DNA from 2 places in the Streptomyces sp. NPDC059373 genome. Region 1 is predicted to be linked to the other one. Evidence: riboswitches for the same ligand, from Rfam matches in the RefSeq annotation. Region 1 holds a riboswitch; the other holds the start of a gene.
The links. A riboswitch is a leader RNA that binds a small molecule or an ion and turns the genes downstream of it on or off. The one in region 1 is predicted to bind cobalamin.

Region 1 (10,890 bases):
CGGTGTCGCCGAGATGCGCGATGCCGTCCGGGGAGCGCGGCGCGCCGGGGTCGTTGCGGTAGGTGATGTCCAGGACCGGGATGCGGCGGCGGTGCAGGGCGGGCACGACGCCGAGGGGCTGCTCGCGGGTGGCGCCGAGGCCGTGGGCGGTGATGACCCAGACGTCGCGGGCGCCGGGGATGAACCACGCGGGCAGCAGACCCAGTTCGCCGGGGACCTGGACCTCGCTGAAGTCCAGGCCGAGCGCCTCGCGCGGGTCGCCCGCGTAGACCTGCGGGGTGAGCCGTACCGCCTCGCCCGACTTGAGGGCGCCGCGCTGGACATGGCGCAGGCGGCGGGTGACGGAGTCGGGTGCGGTGGCGGTGATCTCCCCGACCTGGGCGTGGACGCCGTCGCCGGTCAGCCCGTAGACGCCGGGGCGGGCGGAGGCGAGGGTGCGGGTGAGGGTGACGTGGGTGTCGTCGGCGGCGTGCACGGTGAGCGGCGGCTCGGGTTCCGCACCGTCGCGGTTCGGCTTCAGGGCGAAGCCCGAGGCGTACCGGCCGGCCGCGACGGCGGCGGTGCCGGCGCCCAGGAGTGTCGTGGCGGTCAGGGCTGCCGCGGTTCGTAGGCGCATCCGTTCCAGTGTCGGCGCCGTACGGCGCGACGGCCAGTGGGCGGCGGCGGGCCGGGAGGAATCCCGCACCCCGCCCCTTCCCGAAACCAGGGGGCACGCCCCCTGGACCCGCTGTCCTCAATGGCCGGACGGGCTAATTGGGCTGGCCGTAGTCGCGGAGTTTTTCCGCTACGCGGGCCAGTTCGCGCTTGGACAGCAGGGAGGGGGAGAAGCCGTCCACGGATCGGGCGGCGAGCCAGACCTGGCACATCCATTCGAGCTGGGCGGTGCGCTCGTAGGCCTGGTCGAGGTCGTCGCCGTAGACGATGGTGCCGTGGTTGCGGATCAGGCAGCCGGTGCGCTCGCGGAGGGCGTGGAGGACGTTGGCGGCGAGCTCTTCGCTGCCGTACGTGGCGTAGTCGGCGACGCGGATCTTGCCGCCGAGGGCGGCCGCCATGTAGTGGATGGCGGGCAGCTCGTAGAGGAGGGTGGAGACGGCGGTGGCGTGCACGGCGTGGGTGTGGACGACGGCGCGGGCGTCGGTGCGGAGGTAGATGGCCAGGTGCATCGGCAGTTCACTGCTCGGCCGCAGCTCGCCGACGACCTGCTTGCCGTCGAGGTCGACGGCGACGATGTCCTGGAGGCCGATGCGGTCGTACGGGATGCCGCTCGGGGTCACCAGGATGAGGTGGCCGACCCGGGCGGAGACGTTGCCGGACGTGCCGACCACGAGTCCGTCGTCGACCATGCGGCGGGCCGTGGCCACCAGTTGCATCCACGGCTGTTCCAGACCGTCCCGGCCTTCGCGCTCCGACATTCGCCCCACCTCCGACCCCTGATCCTGACAGGTTGCTCGTTGCCGCGCGCTCCCGGGGCGCAGTAACGTCCCGCCACATCCTTCCGTGCCGATCAGCCATACGAATTGCAGGGGCACCCATGACCACCGTCAACGGCGGAATCTCCTTCTGGTACGCACAGGAGGGCATTCCGGCACCGCGCGAGCCGCTGCCCGGCGACACGACCGCGGACGTGTGCATCGTCGGCGGCGGCTACACCGGTCTGTGGACCGCGTACTACCTGAAGAAGGCCGTGCCGTTCCTGCGCATCGTCGTCCTGGAGCAGAAGTTCTGCGGCTACGGCGCCTCCGGTCGCAACGGCGGCTGGCTCTACAACGGCATCGCCGGCCGGGACCGCTACGCCCGCCTGCACGGACATGAGGCCGCCGTCGCCCTCCAGCGGGCCATGAACGACACGGTGGACGAGGTGGTGCGGGTCGCCGCCGAGGAGGGCATCGAGGCCGACATCCACCAGGGCGGTGTGCTGGAGGTGGCCTACTCCCCCGCCCAGCTGGCCCGACTGAAGGCCTTCCACGAGGCCGAGGTCGCCTTCGGCGAGAAGGACCGGCTGCTGCTCGGCGCGGCCGAGTCCGCCGAGCGGATCCGGGTCGCCGGGACGGCCGGCGGCACCTGGACGCCGCACGGCGCGCGCATCCACCCGGTGAAGCTGCTCCAGGGGCTCGCCCGGGCGGTGGAGGCGCTGGGCGTGGTGGTCCACGAGTCGACCCCGGTGACCGAGATCCGCCCGAAGCACGCGGTCACCGCATACGGCACGGTGCGGGCCCCCTATGTGCTGCGCTGCACCGAGGGGTTCACCGCCTCCGTCAAGGGCCAGAAGCGGACCTGGCTTCCGATGAACTCCTCGATGATCGCGACCGAGCCGCTGCCGGAGCACGTCTGGAAGACCATCGGCTGGGAGGGCCGCGAGACCCTCGGCGACATGGCGCACGCCTACATGTACGCGCAGCGCACCGCCGACGGCCGGATCGCGCTGGGCGGCCGGGGCGTGCCGTATCGCTTCGGCTCCCGTACCGACAACGACGGGCGTACGCAGGCGGCGACCATCGAGGCGCTGCGCGAGATCCTGGTCCGCTTCTTCCCGGCCACGGCGGGCGTGGCGATCGACCACGCGTGGTCCGGCGTCCTCGGCGTGCCGCGCGACTGGTGCGCGAGCGTCGAGTTGGACCGCTCCACGGGGCTCGGCTGGGCCGGCGGCTACGTCGGCAGCGGGGTCGCCACGGCCAACCTCGCGGCGCGCACCCTGCGCGACCTCGTGCAGCTGGACTCGGGCCAGGGCCATGGCACGGCGCTCACCGCGCTGCCGTGGGTGGGGCACAAGGTGCGTAAATGGGAGCCGGAGCCGCTGCGCTGGGTCGGGGTGCACGGGATGTACGCGGCCTATCGCGGCGCGGACCGCCGTGAGCTGGCCGGGCGCAGCGCGGAGACGGACCGGGTGGCGCAGCTCGCGGACCGGGTGGCGGGGCGGCACTGAGAGGGTGAGCGGGGCGGCGCCAGGGGGCCGGATGATGTCTCCCGAAGGCGAACGAGGCGTGACCTTCAGGCGAATAATTCGGGCACGTTTCAGGTGGCACCGAGCGGCCGCCCCTCGTTCACCTTCCGTTCATTCAGGGTCCGTACGGTCGCCACCGCCACTGTCGGATCAAACGATTGCCTGGGTAAATGGAACACGTCACGCTCCTGATCGGAATCGTGATCATCACCGCTCTCGTGTTCGACTTCACGAACGGTTTCCACGACACCGCCAATGCGATGGCCACCACCATCTCCACTGGCGCACTCAAGCCCAAGACGGCCGTGGCGATGTCCGCCGCGCTGAATCTTGTCGGTGCTTTCATCTCCGTCCAGGTCGCCCTGACCATCTCCAAGGGCATCATCGACGAGAGCGCGGGCGTCCATCCGGAAGTGATCTTCGCGGGTCTGGTCGGCGCGGTCCTCTGGAACCTGGTGACCTGGTACGCCGGGCTGCCCTCCAGCTCCTCCCACGCCCTGATGGGCGGCCTCATCGGCGCCACCGTCGCCTCCGTCGGCCTCGCCGGGGTCAACGGTGAAGCGGTCGCCGAGAAGGTGCTGATCCCGGCCATCGCCGCGCCGATCGTCGCGGGCATCGCCGCGCTGCTGGCGACCCGCCTCACGTACCGGATCGGCCGCGACGCCGACCCGAAGGCCACCGCCAAGGGCTACCGCGCCGGTCAGATCGCCTCGGCCGGTCTGGTCTCGCTCGCCCACGGCACCAACGACGCGCAGAAGACCATGGGCGTCATCACCCTCGCCCTGGTCACCGGCAAGGTCATCGCCCCGGGCTCCAACCCGCCGATGTGGGTCATCATCTCGTCCGGCATGGCCATCGCGCTCGGCACCTTCATCGGCGGCTGGCGGATCATCCGCACCATGGGCAAGGGCATCACCGACATCCAGCCGCCGCAGGGCTTCGCCGCCCAGACGGGTGCCGCGACCGTGATCCTGGCCTCGTCCCACATCGGTTTCTCGCTGTCGACGACGCATGTGGTCTCCGGCTCCGTCATCGGTGCGGGGCTCGGCCGCAAGGGCGGTGTCGTGCGGTGGAGCACCGCGGGGCGGATGCTCGTCGCCTGGGCGCTGACCCTGCCGGCCGCCGGCCTCGTCGCCGCGGGCGCCGCGCTGCTGGCCGACCAGGGCACCTGGGGCGTCACCGTGGTGGCCCTCCTCGCGGCCGCCGGGTGCGCCACGATCTGGGTCGCGTCGCGCCGCAAGCCGGTCGACCACACCAACGTCAACGACGATGCGGTGGACGCCCCCGGTGTGGTGACCACCGCGATCGCCGCCGTCACCCCGCCGCCGGCCGGCCCCCTGCCCGCGGACGGTCTGACCGCCACCATCCCGGCACCGGCCGTCGCCCCGGTGGCCCCGGTCTCCCCCGCCGACCCCGCACAGGCCACGGCCTGACGGCCCCGGACCCCCGGAAAAGGAACCCCACCCCATGAACATCGACTGGGCAGCTCTCGGCTCCGTCATCGGCGTCAGCCTCGCCGTCACCGTCGGCCTCGTCGGCGTCTTCACGCTCGGCATCGTCGGCCTCTCCAAGGAGGGCGCGGTGGCCGCCCGCACCGGCGCGTACGCCGCGTTCGCACTGTGCGCGGCCGCGGTGGCGTACGGGATCTACATCATCGTCGCCTGATCGCGGCCTGACCGCCGCCTGATCGCCGCCTGACGCGCCGTCGCGTACGCCGGAGCGGGGCACGGACCATGTCCGTGCCCCGCTCACGTTTGTGCTCGGGTGCGCCCTCATGTGTGTCTTCACACATCTTCCGATGCAGGTCAAGGGTGAGTTGACGGGCATTCGCGGCGCGTGGTGGACTTCCGGGGCCAAGCGGCGGCAGGAGAGGAAGTCCGGTGAGAATCCGGCGCGGTCCCGCCACTGTCACCGGGGAGTGCACCTCCGCACGTGGTCACGGCTCGTACGTCGAGCTGGAAGGCCGGAGGTGTGCCGATCCGGGAGCCAGGAGACTCTCACCGCCGGTCACGTCGAACCAGGGCGCGGACCCTGAGTGAGGACATCTGCAGATGCCGCGTGCCTACACGTACGGCGCTGTGCTCGGCTTTGTCGCCGACCGCGCATTCGGCGACCCCCGGCGCGGTCATCCCGTCGCCGCCTTCGGTCGCATCGCGGGTTCTCTCGAACGGCGCCTGTGGCGTGACCACCGGGGCCGGGGCGCGCTCTACACGGCCCTGTGCGTGGGCGGTGCCGTGGCCGGCGCTGCGGTGGCCTCCCGGGTCGTACGTTCTTCCACCGCCGCGTCCGTCGGGCTGACGGCTGCCGCCACCTGGGCCGCGCTCGGCGGGACTTCGCTGGGGCGCGAGGCCCGGGCGGTGGGAGCCGCTCTTGAGGCCGGTGACCTGGCGGGCGCGCGGGAGCGGCTGCCGAACCTGTGCGGACGCGACCCTCAGGCTCTGGACGGGCAGCAGATCGCGCGGGCCGTCGTCGAGTCCGTCGCCGAGAACACCTCGGACGCGGTGGTCGGCGCGCTCGTGTGGGGTGCGGTGGGTGGCGTACCGGGGCTCGTGGGCTTCCGGGCCGTCAACACGCTCGACGCGATGGTCGGGCACCGGTCGGCCAGGCTGCGTCGCTTCGGTTGGGCGTCGGCGCGGCTCGACGACGTTGTGGGGTGGCCCGGTTCGCGGCTCACGGCGGCGCTTGTCGTGTTGGCGGGGGCGGATCCGCGCGGGGCGTGGCGGGTGTGGCGGATGGATGGTGCGGCCCATCCCAGTCCCAATGCGGGGCCGGTCGAGGCTTCGTTCGCGGGGGCACTGGGTGTGCGGCTGGGCGGGACGCTGGCTTATGGGGCGCGGGTTGAGCACCGGCCGGTTCTCGGTGGGGGGAATCGATTGGTGGAAGTTGCGGATATTGAGCGGGCCGTGCGGCTTTCGCGGCGAGTGAGCGCGCTGGCGCTGGGCGTTGCGGTCGGGGGACGGCTGGCGTGGGCGGTGCTGTCTCCCCCGGACCCTGGACCCCGGACGGGTGCGTTGTCGTCCGCGGGTCCGTGGCCGGGTTGGGCCAGCCTCCCCCAAAGCTTCCTTTGGGAGGTGCCCCCATCTCGCTTCGCTCGCCTCAGGCGGACGGCCTACCCCCAACCCGGGCGATCAAAGGGCGGGCACGCATGAGCGGCGGAGCGCTGCTGGTGGCCGGGACCACCTCCGATGCCGGGAAGAGCGTGGTCACGGCCGGGATCTGCCGGTGGTTGGTGCGGCAGGGCGTCCGGGTGGCGCCGTTCAAGGCGCAGAACATGTCGCTGAATTCGTACGTGACGCGCGAGGGCGCGGAGATCGGGCGGGCGCAGGCGATGCAGGCGCAGGCGGCGCGGATCGAGCCGACGGCGCTGATGAATCCGGTGTTGTTGAAGCCGGGCGGGGATCGGACGAGCCAGGTGGTGGTGCTGGGGAAGCCGGTGGGCGAGATGAGTGCGCGGGGGTATCACGACGGGAGCCGGGCGCAGTTGCTGGAGACGGTCGTGGGGTGCCTGGAGGAGTTGCGTGGGCAGTATGACGCGGTGATCTGCGAGGGGGCGGGGAGCCCGGCGGAGATCAACCTTCGGCGGGGGGACATCGTGAACATGGGGCTGGCGCGGGCGGCGCGGTTGCCGGTGGTGGTGGTCGGGGATATCGACAGGGGTGGGGTGTTCGCGTCGTTCTTCGGGACGACGGCGCTGCTGAGCGCGGCGGACCAGTCGCTGGTGGCCGGGTACATCGTGAACAAGTTCCGGGGCGACGTGTCGCTGCTGGAGCCGGGGCTGGAGATGCTGCGCGGGCTGACCGGGCGGGCGTTCTACGGGGTGTTGCCGCACCGGCACGGGCTGGGGATCGACCAGGAGGACGGTCTGGAGATCGCCCGGGAGCGCAGGGCGGCCGGCCCGCCGTACGGGGAGGACGTGCTGCGGGTGGCGGTCGCCGCCGTGCCGTTGATGTCGAACTTCACGGATGTCGACGCGCTGGCGGCCGAGCCGGGCGTGGTCGTGCGCTTTGCCGACCGGCCCGAGGAACTGGCCGACGCCGACCTGGTGGTGGTGCCCGGCACACGCGGCACCGTGAAGGCCCTGGCGTGGCTGCGAGAGCACGGGCTGGCGGACGCCATCGAGCGTCGGGCGGCGCAAGGGCGGCCGGTGCTGGGGATCTGCGGCGGGTTCCAGGTGCTGGGCGAGTCGATCGAGGACGAGGTCGAGTCGCGCGCCGGGACCGTGGAGGGGCTCGGGCTGCTGCCGGTGCGGGTGCGGTTCGCGGCGGAGAAGACGTTGGCGCGGCCGGTCGGCAAGGCGTACGGGGAGCAGGTGGAGGGTTACGAGATCCACCACGGGGTCGCCGAGCTGCGTGAGGGCGGCGACGAGGCTTTCCTGGACGGCTGCCGGGTCGGCGCCGTGTGGGGTACGCACTGGCACGGGTCGTTGGAGAGCGACGGCTTCCGGCGTGCGTTTCTGCGCCGGGTCGCGGAGGCGGCCGGGCGGCGGTTCGTGCCGGCGCCGGACACGGCGTTCGCCGCGCTGCGCGAGGAGCAGTTGGACCGCCTCGGCGATCTGATCGAGGAGCACGCAGACACCGCCGCTCTGATGCGGCTCATCGAGGACGGCGCACCCGCCGGCCTCCCGTTCGTAGCCCCGGGGGCACCGTGAGCACCGTACTTCTGCTGTCCACCGCCGACACCGACCTGCTGGCCGCGCGAGCGTCCGGCGGGCCGTACCGGATCGGCAACCCGACGCGGGTGGACGCGGCGGCCGATCTGCCCGCGCTGCTGGCGGGCGCCGACCTCGCCGTCGTCCGGCTGCTGGGCGGCAAGCGGGCCTGGGAGGACGGACTCGCCGCGCTGCGGGCGGCCGGGATTCCGACGGTGCTGCTGGGCGGTGAGGCGGTGCCGGACGCCGAGTTGATGGCGGAGTCGTCGGTGCCGGCGGGCGTGGTGGCGGAGGCCTTGCGCTATCTGGTCGAGGGCGGGCCGGGGAACCTGCGGGAGCTGGCGCGGTTCCTGTCGGACACGGTGCTGCTGACCGGCGAGGGCTTCGAGCCGCCGGCCTCGATGCCGGACTACGGGACGCACGGCTCGTACGCGTACGAGCAGGGCCGCCCGACGGTCGGCGTGCTCTTCTACCGGGCGCACGAGCTGTCGGGGAACACGGGCTTTGTCGACACGCTGTGCGAGGCGATCGAGGCGAAGGGCGCCAACGCGCTGCCGGTGTACTGCGGTTCGCTGCGCGGCGTAGCCGAGATGCAGCGCAGGGTGGGGGTCGGGAGCGAGGAACGAGCGACCGGCACCCGCCCGGAGCCGAGTCGAGGCGAAGCGCGCACATCAGAGGGGCGTGGCGCGGACGCCGGGCTGTACGAGCTGCTGGGGCGGACCGACGCGATCGTCGCGACGGTGCTGGCGGCGGGCGGGACCCGGGCGAGCGACGCGAGCGCCGGCGGGGACGACGAGGCGTGGGACATCGGGGCGCTGGCGGAGCTGGACGTTCCGGTGCTGCAAGGGCTGTGCCTGACGTCGTCACGGGCGGCGTGGGACGCGTCGGACGCCGCGCTGTCGCCGATGGACGCGGCGATGCAGGTGGCGATCCCGGAGTTCGACGGGCGGCTGATCACCGTGCCCTTCTCCTTCAAGGAGCAGGGCGAGGGCGACGTACCGGTGTACGTGGCCGATCCCGAGCGGGCCGCGCGGGTGGCCGGGATCGCGGTGCGGCACGCCGCGCTGAAGCACAAGCCGAACGCGGAGAAGCGGCTGGCGGTGGTCTTCACCGCCTACCCCACCAAGCACTCGCGGGTCGGCAACGCGGTCGGCCTGGACACGCCCGCCTCGGCGGTGCGGCTGCTGGATGCCTTGCGGGGAGCGGGATACGGCGTTGACGGCTACCCGGACAACGGGGATGAGCTGATTCATCGACTTATCGCCGCCGGTGGCCATGACGTGGAGTGGCTGACGGAGGAGCAGTTGGCCTCCGCCCCGGCACGGGTGCCGCTCGCCGACTACCAGCGGTGGTTCGCCGGGCTCGACGACGAGCTGCGCGAGGGCATGCTGCGGCACTGGGGCGAGCCGCCGGGCACGCTGTACGTGGACGGCGAGGACATCGTGCTGGCGTCGCTGCAGTTCGGCAACGTCGTCATCATGATCCAGCCGCCGCGCGGCTTCGGCGAGAACCCGATCGCGATCTACCACGACCCCGACATGCCGCCGTCGCACCACTACATGGCGGCGTACCGCTGGCTGGAGCTCTCCTTCGGGGCCGACGCGATCGTGCACATGGGCAAGCACGGCACCATGGAGTGGCTGCCGGGCAAGGGCCTCGGCCTGTCGGCCGGTTGCGCGCCCGACGCGGTGATGGGCGAACTGCCGCTGGTCTACCCCTTCATCGTCAACGACCCGGGCGAGGGCACCCAGGCCAAGCGTCGCGGGCACGCCACGGTCGTGGACCACCTGGTGCCGCCGATGGCGCGGGCCGACTCGTACGGCGACCTGGCGAAGCTGGAACAGCTGCTGGACGAGTACGCGATGGTCAGCGACCTCGATCCGACGAAGGCTCCGGCCGTACGCAGCCAGATCTGGACGCTCGTACGGGCCGCCGAGCTCCACCACGACCTGCATGTGGACGACCAGCCGGACGACGACGACTTCGACGAGTTCGTCATGCACGTCGACGGCTGGCTCTGCGAGATCAAGGACGTCCAGATCCGGGACGGGCTCCACATCCTCGGCGGCGGCCCGGTCGGCGAGGCCCAGGTCAACCTGGTGCTGGCGGTGCTGCGTTCGTCCCAGGTGTGGGGCGGCGTCGGCGGTGCCCTGCCGGGTCTGCGGGCGGCGCTGGCGGCGTGGTTCGGCCTCGAGGAGAAGTCGCTGCTGGCCGAGCCGGGCGCCCGGCTGGAGGTGCCGGCCGCACTGGTCGCGCTGGCGGAGGGGCCTTCCCGTACGGCCTCCGACGCCGTGGACCTGCTGGAGACGCTGGCCCGGCGGCTGGCGGAGGCCATGGAGGCCGGCGGCTGGGCGGCCGGCGCGGCGAAGGGCGTCGTGGCGGAGGTCCTCGGGCACGAAGTGCCGGACGCCGTACGGGTTCTGGAGTTCGCGGCGGAGGAGGTCGTGCCCCGGCTGGCCCGCACGACGGACGAGATCGACAACATCCTGCGCGCCCTGCGCGGCGGTTACGTCCCGGCCGGCCCGTCCGGCTCGCCCACGCGCGGGCTGGTCAACGTCCTGCCGACGGGTCGTAACTTCTACTCCGTCGACCCCAAGGCCATCCCGTCGCGGCTGGCCTGGGACGTCGGCACGGCCCTCGCCGACTCGCTGCTGGCACGGCACCTGGCCGACACCGGCGCGTTTCCGAAGTCCGTGGGCCTGACGGTCTGGGGCACGTCCTGCATGCGTACGCAGGGCGACGACATCGCCGAGATCCTTGCCCTGCTGGGCTGCCGGCCCGTGTGGGACGACGCGTCCCGGCGGGTGACTGGCTTCGAGGTGGTGGGGCTCGAGGAGCTGGGCCGCCCGCGCATCGACGTGACGGTGCGGATCTCCGGGTTCTTCCGGGACGCCTTCCCGCACGTGGTGGCGTTGATCGACGACGCCGTACGTGCCGTCGCCGAGCTCGACGAACCGGCCGACCAGAACTTCGTACGGGCCCACGCCGACGAGGACACCGCCCAGCACGGCGACCGGCGGCGCGCCACGGCCCGTATCTTCGGCTCCAAGCCGGGCGCGTACGGTGCCGGGCTGCTGCCGCTCATCGACGCGCGCAACTGGCGCAGCGACGCGGACCTCGCCGAGGTGTACGCGGTATGGGGCGGCTACGCGTACGGACGCGGTCTGGACGGGCGGGCGGCGCGCGGCGACATGGAGCAGGCGTTCAAGCGGATCCAGGTCGCGGCGAAGAATGTTGACACCAGAGAACATGACATCGCGGATGCCGACGACTACTTCCAGTACCACGGCGGCATGGTCGC
Region 2 (10,890 bases), on a different contig from region 1:
GGGTCCAGGGGGCCGGCCCCCTGAACCCCCGAACGCCCTACGGGCTGAATTTCAGGGCTGGGCCGGGCGGTCCGCGGGGCGGGCCGCGGCGGCCCAGCGTTCTTCGACGCGGGCCGCGCGCCAGTAGAGGAGCGCGGCGGCCCAGACGACGACGAAGAGGGCGACGATGAGGAAGCCGACGTTGCCGAGGTCGATGTCGGCGATCCACCCGGTAAGCGGGTCGGAGAGGTCGAGCTTCTGGTGGAGGACCCCGACGAGTTCGATGGTCCCGATGAGGAGGGCGACGGCGATCGACAGCCCGGTGATGGTGAGGTTGTAGAAGACCTTCCGTACGGGGTTGGAGAAGGCCCACTGGTAGGCGAAGTTCATGAAGGTGCCGTCGAGCGTGTCGAAGAGGCTCATCCCGGCGGCGAAGAGCAGCGGCAGGCACAGCACGGCGTACCAGGGGAGTCCGGCGGCGGCGCCGGTGCCGGCCATGACCATGAGGGTGACCTCGGTCGCGGTGTCGAAGCCGAGGCCGAAGAGGAAGCCGAGCGGGAACATCTGCCCGGGGCGGGTGATGGAGCGGGTGAAGCGGCCGAGCAGGCGGTTCATGAAGCCGCGCGCGTCGAGGTGCGCCTCGAGCTCGGCCTCGTCGAACGAACCGGCGCGCATGGCCCGGTAGACCCGCATGATGCCGACGAGGGCCACCAGGTTGAGCGCGGCGATGAGATAGAGGAACAGCCCGGAGATGGTCGTCCCCATGACGCCCAGCACTTCATGCGTGCGGGAGCCCTCGTTCATGATCCGCCCGGCGAGCCGGGTGCCGCCGGCGATGAGGGCGGCGAGGACGACGACCACGCTGGAGTGCCCGAGGGCGAACCAGAAGCCCACCGAGACGGGCCGCTTGCCGTCGGCCATGAGCTTGCGGGTGGTGTTGTCGATGGCGGCGATGTGGTCGGCGTCGAAGGCGTGCCGCATGCCCAGGGTGTATGCGGTGATGCCCAGGCCGACGCCGTAGACCTGGGTGCCGACGGTGTAGCGGTGGGGGACGACCAGCAGGAAGAGCACGCCGAAGGCGACGACGTGCAGGGCGGCTATCACCGCCAGCAGCCCGGCCGTTCGAAGGGAGTCCTGACGTCGCCAGCGGAAATCGGGGGCAGCAGTCATTCGTTGATCACGCTCCAGCACCTCGTGGAATTGCTCGTGAGATGCCGTGGCCGGTCTCCTGGCTTACGGGTGTACGCGCGCCGCCCCTGCCTTCCCAGCCACCTCGCGGCGGCCAGTGGCACGTACGTTGGGACGGAGCTCCCGATCACAGTGGCGAGGGCCGCTCCGGGCTGAGACCCCTGAGGGTCTGTCACCGGTCTTCCCGAGCACCACGGCCCGACCACCCTAACCGCAGCTCGTTCACAGCCATGACACAGGCTCCGTCGCTACGCTCCCGTCCATGCCGCTCGCCCATGCCGCCGTACAAGCGATCGTCGAGGAAGTCGCGTTGGAGGGTGTGCCGGGCCGTGACCCCGACCGGGACCCCGGGGCCGCGCTCTGGGCGGCCAAGTCGTCGCTGCCCGGCTTCGAGGCGATGGCCGCCGCCGCGCGCCGGGTCGGTGAGCCCACGCAGGAGCTGCGCGAGGAGCTCGGCGCGATCGGCCGGAGCACCGAGTGGACGGCGACCCGGGCGGGCTGCGGCGTACGCAGCCACCGGGGCGCCACCTGGGCCGTGGGCCTCCTGGTCGCGGCCGCCGCGCTGGAACCCCACGGCGACGCCCATGCCATCCTGGCCACCGCCAAGCGCCTGGCCGGCTTCCGGGACCGCCGCGCCCCGCTGCGCCCCTCCCGGGGCTCCACCGTCTCCACGACCTACGGCGCCGCCGGCGCCCGCGGCGAGGCCCGCGCGGGCTTCCCGCACGTCAAGCGGGCCCTTGCCGCGCTGCGTACGTCCCGCGACGCGGGTGCGGACGAGCCCGTCGCCCGGCTGGACGCACTGCTCGCCATCATGTCCTCACTGCAGGACACGACCCTCCTGCACGCCGCCGGGCCGCCCGTCCTGCGGCTCGTCCAGGGCAGCGCGCGCGACGCCGTGGACGCGGGCGGGGCCGGTTCCCCGGGCGGCCGCGACGTGCTCGCCGCGCTCGACGCGGAGCTGCGCGAGCGCGGCCTGACCCCGTCCGGCAGCTCCTCGCTGCTGGCGGGGGTCTTCTTCGTGGACGGCCTGCGGGTGCCGGTGCCGCGCTGACCCGGCCTACCCCAGCCGCAGCACGGCCCCCAGCACATCCAGCAGCCACGCCTCCGGCTCGGGCGGCAGCCCGGGGGCGCGCCAGGCGACGAAGCCGTCGGGGCGCACCAGAACCGCGCCGCTGTCCGTGATGCCGTAGGTGGTGGCCCACTCCGTGCCGGGCTCGGGGATGAGGTCGGCGTCGGTGCCGAAGCCGATGCGGTGGACGGCCAGGGGCACCCGGAGGAGGCCGGCCGCCGAACGGGCGGCGTCGCGCCAGGCGGCGCCCGGTTCGCCGTCGCCGACCAGGAGGACGGGGGCGCGCTCGTACAGGTCGAGGGTGGAGCGGCGGACGCCGCTCTCGTCGGTGACCCACAGGTGTGGGGCGCGGCTGCCCGGCTCGCCGGTGGGGCAGAAGGCCTCGGGGACGACGGGCAGGCCGGGGTCGGCGCCGATGACGGCGCCGTCGGGGTAGCGGTAGCCGAGGGCGACGGCCATGACGTTCTTCTGGGGGCCGCCGCCGGCCGGGGCCGCGTAGCCGGGGTGGCGGTGTTCGGCGGAGCGTGCTGAGGCGCGCTCGCCGGTGGCGATGGCGACGGGGCGGCGCTCCTGCTCGTACGTGTCGAGCAGCGCGGGCCCGGCCCAGCCGCCGATCACGGCGGCGAGCTTCCAGGCCAGGTTGTGCGCGTCCTGGATGCCGGTGTTGGAGCCGAAGGCCCCGGTCGGGGACATCTCGTGCGCGGAGTCGCCGGCGAGCAGCACCCGCCCGAGGGCGTAGCGGTCGGCGACGCGCTCGGCGGCGTGCCAGGGCGCCTTCCCGGTGATCTCGATCTCCAGGTCGGGCAGGCCGACGGCGGCGCGGATGTGTTGCGCGCAGCGCTCGTCGGTGAAGTCCTCGAGCGTCTCGCCCCGGTCCGGGTGCCAGGGGGCGTGGAAGACCCAGTTCTCGAAGTTGTCGACGGGCAGCAGGACGCCGTCCGCCTCCGGGTTGGTGAGGTAGCACGCGATGAAGTGGCGGTCACCGACGGCGTCCACGAGGCGCTTCGCCCGGAAGGTGACGCTGACGTTGTGGAAGAGCTCGCCGCGTCCGGTCTGGCCGATGCCCAGGGCCTCCCGGACGGGGCTGCGCGGGCCGTCCGCGGCGATGAGGTAATCGGCCGTGATCTGCCGCCGCTCGCCGTTCTCGCGGTCCAGCAGCTGCGCCGTCACGCCGGTCCCGTCCGCGGCCTGCTCGAAGGACAGCAGCTCGGTCGAGAAACGGATGTCCCCGCCCAGCTCCTGTGCATAGCGCAGCAGAACCGGCTCGAGGTCGTTCTGGCTGCACAGGCACCACCCGGAGGGGCTGATCCGGGACAGCTTGCCGCCCGGGTCGATCTCCCTGAAGAGCCATTCGGCCTCGGCGTCGATCAGTGATGCGGCCTGCAGGATGCCGTGGTTGTCGGCGAGGACGGCGGCCGCCGCGCGGATCAGCGGCTCGGCGCCGGCCGTCCGGTACAGCTCCATGGTCCGCAGGTTGTTGCCCCTGCCGCGCGGGTGGATGGAGGTGCCGGGATGCTTCTCGACGACGAGATGCGGGACGCCCAGGCGGGCCAGGAAGAGCGAGGCGGAGAGCCCGACGAGGGAGCCGCCCACGATGAGGACCGGGACACGGTCGTCGGCCTGTGTGGTCATAGGTAGCTCAATGCCCGATTGCGGCCATATTTGTCGCGATTCACCCGAGCGGATCACATATCTCGCCCCATCCGGGTCACCGAACCACGATCAGTGGACGACGGACCCTCACTAAGGACCCGCACGAAGGACCGCACGAAGGATGAGGTGGACCATGACACCGCCGGTCGAAAAGGTCTCGCAGTCCGCACTGGACGGCTCCCGTACCCGCGTCGTACTCCTGCTGGAGGTCGAGGACGGCGCCGAGCAGCGTCTGCTCGAAGCGTACGACCAGATGTGTCAGCGGGTGGCGGCCGTACCGGGCCACATCAGCGACCAGCTGTGCCAGTCGATCGAGAACCCCTCGCAGTGGCTGATCACGAGCGAGTGGGAGAGCGCACTGACCTTCCTGGCCTGGGTGGACAGCCCGGCGCACCTGGAGATGGTCGAGCCGCTGCACGGCTGCGTACGCGACACCCGGTCCCTGCGCTTCGGCGTGCTGCGCGAGACCGCCGAGCGCACCAGCGCCGGCGGCAGCCTGCAGGCCACCCCGCGCATCGGGGACGGCGTGGTCCGGCACGCGATCACCTTCACGGTGAAGCCGGGCAGCGAGGCGGCGGTCGCCGAGATCCTGGCCGGCTACACCTCGCCGCAGGCGCGGGTGGACGACACGACCTCGCTGCGCCGGACCTCGCTCTTCATGCACGGCAACCGGATCGTACGGGCCGTCGAGGTGCGCGGGGAGCTGGTGAAGGCGCTGCGCCACGTCGCGGAGCAGCCCGAGGTGCGGGCGGTCGAGGAGGCCATCAACCCGTACCTCGAGGTCGACCGGGACCTGAGCGACCCGCACTCGGCGCGGGAGTTCTTCACCCGGGCCGCGCTGCCGGCCGTGCACCATGTGGCGGCCCGCGCCGACGGCTTCTCCCCGGACCTGCGGCGGCACGCGCTGTTCTACCCGGCGAAGGCCGGCTGCGGCCAGGCGCTGGCCCGGCTGCTGGCCCGCCAGGACGAGAGCGCGGCCGACGACCCGAAGAGCCCGGTCGCGGGCAGCACGGTCTTCCTGCGCGAGAGCGAGGACATCGTCGTGCGCCTGGTGGACCTGCGGGTGCCGATCGAGGAGGCACCGCTGGCCGCCGTGGGCGCCGAGGGGCCGCACAAGACGGGCGTCCTGGCCAAGCTGCTCACCGAGGGCGTGGACCTGGCGGACGCGCAGGGTGTCAAGCGTTTCCTCACCGAGTACGACATGCGGCTGGTCACTGACCGCCGGGCACCAGGGGATTGATCCGCTCACACCACCCCGAAGGGCACCGGCTGAGGAGGAGGCAACCATGGCTAGGACTTCCCGGAGATCCATACGCCGGGTGGCGGTCACCGGGGCCGGTGTCGTCGCCCCCGGCGGAGTCGGGGTTCCCGCCTTCTGGGAACTGCTGACCGCTGGTCGGACGGCGACGCGCGGCATCACCCTCTTCGACCCCGCCGGCTTCCGTTCGCGGATCGCCGCCGAGTGCGACTTCGACCCGGCCGCACACGGGCTCACCCCGGCCGACGTCGAACGGGCCGACCGCTACGTGCAGTTCGCGCTCGCCGCCGCCGCCGAGGCGGTCCGCGACTCCGGGCTCGACCTGGACGTCGAGGACCCCTGGCGGTTCGGCGTCTCGCTCGGCACGGCGGTCGGCGGCACCACGCGCCTGGAGCACGACTACGTACGCGTCAGCGAGGGCGGCGCCCACTGGGACGTCGACCCGCGGCAGGCTGGCCCGCATCTGCACCGGGCCTTCGCGCCCAGCGCGCTGGCCTCCGAGATCGCCGAACGGCACGGCGCGCGCGGCCCGGTGCAGACCGTCTCCACCGGCTGCACGTCCGGCCTCGACGCGGTGGGCTACGCCTTCCACACCATCGAGGAGGGCCGCGCCGACATCGTGCTGGCCGGCGCCTCGGACTCGCCGATCTCCCCGATCACGGTGGCCTGCTTCGACGCCATCAAGGCGACGTCCGCCAACAACGACGACCCGGCGCACGCCTCCCGCCCCTTCGACGCCAACCGCGACGGCTTCGTCATGGGCGAGGGCGGCGCGGTGTTGGTCCTGGAGGAGCTGGAGCACGCCAGGGCCCGGGGCGCGACCGTCTACTGCGAGGTCATGGGCTATGCCACGTACGGAAACGCCTACCACATGACGGGGCTGACCTCCGAGGGCCTGGAGATGTCCGAGGCCATCGACCGCGCCCTCGACCACGCCCGCCTCAACGCCGGGGACATCGACTACGTCAACGCCCACGGCTCCGGCACCAAGCAGAACGACCGCCACGAGACGGCCGCCGTCAAGCGATCCCTCGGCGCGCACGCCTACTCGACGCCCATGAGCTCCATCAAATCCATGGTGGGCCACTCGCTGGGCGCGATCGGCGCGATCGAGCTGGCCGCCTGCACCCTGGCCCTCGCCAACGGCGTGGTACCGCCGACCGCCAACTACGAGACCCCGGACCCGGAGTGCGACCTCGACTACGTGCCGCGCACGGCCCGCGAGATGAAACTGCGGACGGTCCTGTCGGTGGGCAGCGGATTCGGCGGCTTCCAGTCCGCCGTCGTACTCAACCGATCGGAGGGGTCATGAACAGACAGGCCGTCATCACCGGAATCGGGGTCGTCGCGCCCAACGGCATCGGCACCGACGCCTTCTGGAAGGCGACCCGCGAAGGCATCAGCGTCCTGGACCGGGTCACCCGTGAGGGCTGCGAGGGCCTGCCGCTGCGGGTCGCGGGCGAAGTGCGCGGCTTCGACGCCGCGACGGCCGTCGAGGAGCGCCTCGTCGTCCAGACCGACCGCTTCACGCACTTCGCGATGACCGCCGCCGACCTGGCCCTGGAGGACGCGCGGCTGCGTACGGATCCCGACGAGCCCTTCGCCGTGGGAGTGGTCACCGCCGCCGGGTCCGGCGGCGGTGAGTTCGGTCAGCGCGAGCTCCAGCGGCTGTGGGGCCAGGGGCCGCACTTTGTGGGCCCGTACCAGTCCATCGCCTGGTTCTACGCGGCCAGTACGGGCCAGATCTCCATCCGGGGCGGCTTCAAGGGCCCCTGCGGGGTCGTCGCCAGCGACGAGGCGGGCGGCCTCGACGCCATCGCCCACGCCTGCCGCATTCTGCGCCGCGACATCGGCACCGACGCGGTCGTCGCGGGTGCCGCCGAGGCCCCGCTGGCGCCCTACTCCGCGGTCTGCCAGCTCGGCTACGCGGAACTGAGCCTCGCCGCCGAAGCCGACCGGGCCTACCGGCCCTTCACCACCCACGCCTGCGGGTTCGTACCGGCGGAGGGCGGGGCGATGCTCGTGGTCGAGGCCCTGGAGCACGCCCTGGCGCGCGGCGCCGAACCCCGCGCCGTGCTCGCCGGGCACGCCGCCACCTTCACCGGGCCCTCGCGGTGGGCGGAGTCCCGGGAGGGGCTGGTCCGGGCGATCGGCGGGGCCCTGGAGGAGGCCGGGTGCGTGCCTGCCGACATCGATGTCGTCTTCGCCGACGCGCTGGGCACCCCGGACGCCGACCTCGCCGAGGCGCGGGCCATCTCCGATGTCTTCGGCCCCCACGGCGTCCCCGTCACCGCCCCCAAGACCGGCACCGGCCGCGCCTACTGCGGCGGCCCGCTCCTCGACACGGCCGCCGCCGTACTCGCCCTGGAGCACGGCACCGTACCGCCGACCCCCCAGGTCACCGAGGTCCGCGACGACCTCGGCCTCGACCTGGTCATCGGCCGGGCGCGAAGCGCCCGACTGCGTACCGCGCTGGTCCTCAGCCGCGGCCTCATGGGCTCCAACGCGGCCCTCGTAGTGAAGGAGTACATCCCGTGAGCAACGATCCGATCCAGGTACTGACCTACGACGAGCTGGCCTCACTCATGAAGTCCAGCGCCGGCATCACCGTCGACCCCCAGCGCCTCACCTCCTCCCCCGACACCCCCTTCGCCGACTACGGCCTCGACTCACTCGGGCTGCTGGGCATCGTCGGCGAACTGGAGAACCGCCGCGGGGTCTCCATCACCGGCGAGGCCGACTCGTGCAAGACCCCGGGCGCCTTCATGAAAGTCGTCAACACCTCGCTGAAGGCGGATGTCATATGATCGACGAGACCCGCGAATCCCAGGGGACCCACGACCGCCCACGCGTGCACCGCGCTCACCGGACGCTCATCGTCGCCCGTATGAAGCCCGAGACCGCCGCCGACATCGCGGAGGTCTTCGCCGCCTCCGACCGCGGCGAACTCCCCGGCCTCATCGGGGTCCGGGGCCGCAGCCTCTTCCACTTCGGCGACGACCTCTATCTGCACCTCGTCGAGGCCGACCGGCCGCCGGGCCCCGAAGTCGCCCGCCACAAGGGCCACCCCGACTTCCGTGACATCAGCGAACGCCTCGCCGCCTTCGTCCAGCCGTACGACCCGCTGACCTGGCGTGAGCCCAAGGACGCGATGGCCGTGGAGTTCTACCGCTGGGAGCGGGAGTCGGACGGGGACGGCTGATGGCGATCACCGACGGCCGCCCGCCACCCGCACCCGAGTCCGACGAGGCCCCCTGGGTCCGGTGCGAGCGCTGCGCCGCCCTCGTCTACGGCAAGCGCTTCGCCCGCGCCCTGCACGTCTGCCCCGAATGCGGCACCCACGCCCGCCTCACCGCCCGGCAGCGCCTCGACCGGCTCCTCGACCCCGGTTCGGCCGTCGCCCTGGACGACGCGGGCGGCGGCGTACGGGCGTTGCACGATCCGCTCGGCTTCACCGACACCAAGCCGTACCCTGACCGGCTGCGCGCCGCCCGCGCCGCCACCGGGCTCGACGAGGCCGTCCTGTGCGTCCGCGGAACCATCGAGGAACAGCCCGTCGTCGTCGCCGCGATGGACTTCCGCTTCCTCGGCGGCAGCCTCGGCTGCGCGGTCGGCGCCCACATCACGCAAGCCGCCCACACCGCCCTCCGCCTGCGGGTCCCCCTGCTCCTGGTCACCGCCTCGGGGGGCGCCCGCATGCAGGAGGGCGCCCTCTCCCTCATGCAGATGGCCAAGACCGCCCAAGCCCTCGCCGAGCTCGACGAGGCCGGCATCCTCACCCTCTCCCTCATCACCGACCCCACCTACGGCGGCGTCGCCGCCTCCTACGCGACCCTCCCCGACATCATCCTCGCCGAGCCCTCCGCCCGGCTCGGCTTCGCCGGGCCCCGCGTCATCGAACAGACCACCGGCCAGTCGCTGCCCGACGGCTTCCAAACAGCCGAATTCCTTCTCGCCCACGGCCTCGTCGACGACGTCGTCCCCCGCCCCGCCCTCCGCGCAGCCCTGGGCAGGCTGCTGCGGACAGCCTCGAATCCGGCCCGTCCGGCATTTGAGGACCGGGGGTCCCCCCGGCGAAGCGAAGGGGCGGGTCCGGGGCAGAGCCCCGGTCCCGGGAAGGGGCGGGATGGTGGGGACACCTCCCGGACGAAGGTCCGGGGGAGAGAACAACCCACCGCCTGGGACGCCGTACGCCTGGCCCGGCACTCGCACCGGCCCACCGCCGCGGACTACGCCGCCCACCTCCTGGACGACTTCCACCCCCTGCACGGCGACCGCCTCACCGCCGACTGCCCGGCCATCATCGGCGGCACCGGCCGCCTGGCCGGGCGCCCGCTCATGCTGGTCGGCCACCACAAGGGCGGCCCCGGACTGCCCGCCCGCCAGGCGCACCACTTCGGGATGGCGACGCCGCCGGGCTACCGCAAAGCGGCCCGGCTGATGCGGCTGGCCGCCAAGCTCGGGCTGCCGGTGCTGACGCTCATCGACACCCCCGGCGCCAACCCCGGCCCGGACGCGGAAAGCGGCGGCCAGGCCTTCGCCATCGCGGAGAACCTGCGGCTGATGTCCCGCCTCCCCGTGCCGATCGTGGCCGTGATCACCGGCGAGGGCGGCAGCGGCGGCGCCCTCGCGCTGGCGGTCGCCGACCGGGTCCTGGTCAGCGAGAACGGCGTCTACTCGGTGATCAGCCCCGAAGGCTGCGCCGCCATCCTGTGGAAGGACCCCGCCGCCGCCCCCACCGCGGCCGCGGCGCTGCGTCTCGACGCCCGCGACCTCTCCCGCCTCGGCATCGTCGACGGCATCGTCACCGAACCGCCCGGCGGCGCCCACCAGGACCACGCCGCAGCCGCCGCGCTCCTCGGCGCAGCCGTCACCGCGGCCTTCGACGAGCTGCTCCCGTACGAGCCCGAGCAGCTGCTGCGCGACCGCCGGGACCGGTTCCACCGCTTCGGACTGGAAGAGGAAGCACCGTGACACTCAACAGCGACAAGAAGACGGATCACACCCCCGTCAAGGGCATCAACGGCGACACCCGCTCCGCCCCACCACCCGCGCACTCCGTCCTGGACTCGGTCTGCCGCAGCGCGACCGAGCTCGCCAAGGCCGTGCCGAAGCCGCCGCAGCGCATCCGGCTCCAGTACGGCCAGACCTCCGTCGAGGTCGAGTGGCCGCCCGAGCCTGCCGAGCCGGCGCCGCAACCCGCCGCGCAACCCCCCGCCCAGCCCGGCGCACAGCACAGCGTCCAACCCGGCACCCAACCGGCCGCCCAACCCGGCGCACAGCAGGCGCACTCGGCGCAGGAGGCGCAGAACTCCCGTAGCACGCACTACCTTTGCGCCCCCACTGTCGGCACCTTCTACCGCTCCCCCGAGCCCGGCGCGCCGCCGTTCGTAGCCGTCGGCGACGTCGTCCGCCCCGGCCAGCCCGTCGGCGTACTGGAGGTCATGAAGATGATGAGCACCGTGGAGGCCGACGCGGCGGGCCGGGTCGTGGAGTTCCTCGTCCCCGACGCGCATTCCGTCGAATACCAGCAGCGGCTGCTCGCCCTGGAGCCCGTCGAGGAGGGATGACCGCCGTGTTCTCCACCGTCCTGATCGCCAACCGTGGCGAGATCGCCCTCCGCGTCGCCCGCGCCTGCCATGAGCTCGGCATCCGTACGGTGGCCGTCCACTCCACCGCGGACCGCGACTCCGCCGTCGTACGCTTCGCCGACGAGGCCGTCCACATCGGGCCGCCCCCGGCC

Region 2: linked by a shared signal. The riboswitch ahead of nicT (Nickel transporter NicT) and the one ahead of ACFXJ5_RS22760 (cobalamin biosynthesis protein) in region 1 are both predicted to bind cobalamin.

What each region holds. Positions count from the first base shown of each region.
Region 1 is NZ_JBHYXC010000017.1:52,654-63,543, forward strand. Features, by position in the region: gene ACFXJ5_RS22735 (alpha/beta hydrolase) at 1-616, opposite strand, end outside; gene ACFXJ5_RS22740 (class II aldolase/adducin family protein) at 750-1,412, opposite strand; gene ACFXJ5_RS22745 (NAD(P)/FAD-dependent oxidoreductase) at 1,532-2,923, shown strand; gene ACFXJ5_RS22750 (anion permease) at 3,112-4,374, shown strand; gene ACFXJ5_RS22755 (hypothetical protein) at 4,409-4,606, shown strand; cobalamin riboswitch at 4,811-4,938, shown strand; gene ACFXJ5_RS22760 (cobalamin biosynthesis protein) at 4,993-6,090, shown strand; gene ACFXJ5_RS22765 (cobyric acid synthase) at 6,087-7,589, shown strand; gene cobN (cobaltochelatase subunit CobN) at 7,586-10,890, shown strand, end outside.
Region 2 is NZ_JBHYXC010000062.1:16,760-27,649, reverse strand. Features, by position in the region: gene nicT (Nickel transporter NicT) at 52-1,149, opposite strand; cobalamin riboswitch at 1,181-1,378, opposite strand; gene ACFXJ5_RS38760 (triphosphoribosyl-dephospho-CoA synthase) at 1,430-2,218, shown strand; gene ACFXJ5_RS38755 (FAD-dependent oxidoreductase) at 2,225-3,868, opposite strand; gene ACFXJ5_RS38750 (SchA/CurD-like domain-containing protein) at 4,023-5,129, shown strand; gene ACFXJ5_RS38745 (beta-ketoacyl-[acyl-carrier-protein] synthase family protein) at 5,176-6,459, shown strand; gene ACFXJ5_RS38740 (ketosynthase chain-length factor) at 6,456-7,685, shown strand; gene ACFXJ5_RS38735 (acyl carrier protein) at 7,733-7,954, shown strand; gene ACFXJ5_RS38730 (TcmI family type II polyketide cyclase) at 7,951-8,349, shown strand; gene accD (acetyl-CoA carboxylase, carboxyltransferase subunit beta) at 8,349-10,121, shown strand; gene ACFXJ5_RS38720 (acetyl-CoA carboxylase biotin carboxyl carrier protein) at 10,118-10,717, shown strand; gene ACFXJ5_RS38715 (acetyl/propionyl/methylcrotonyl-CoA carboxylase subunit alpha) at 10,723-10,890, shown strand, end outside.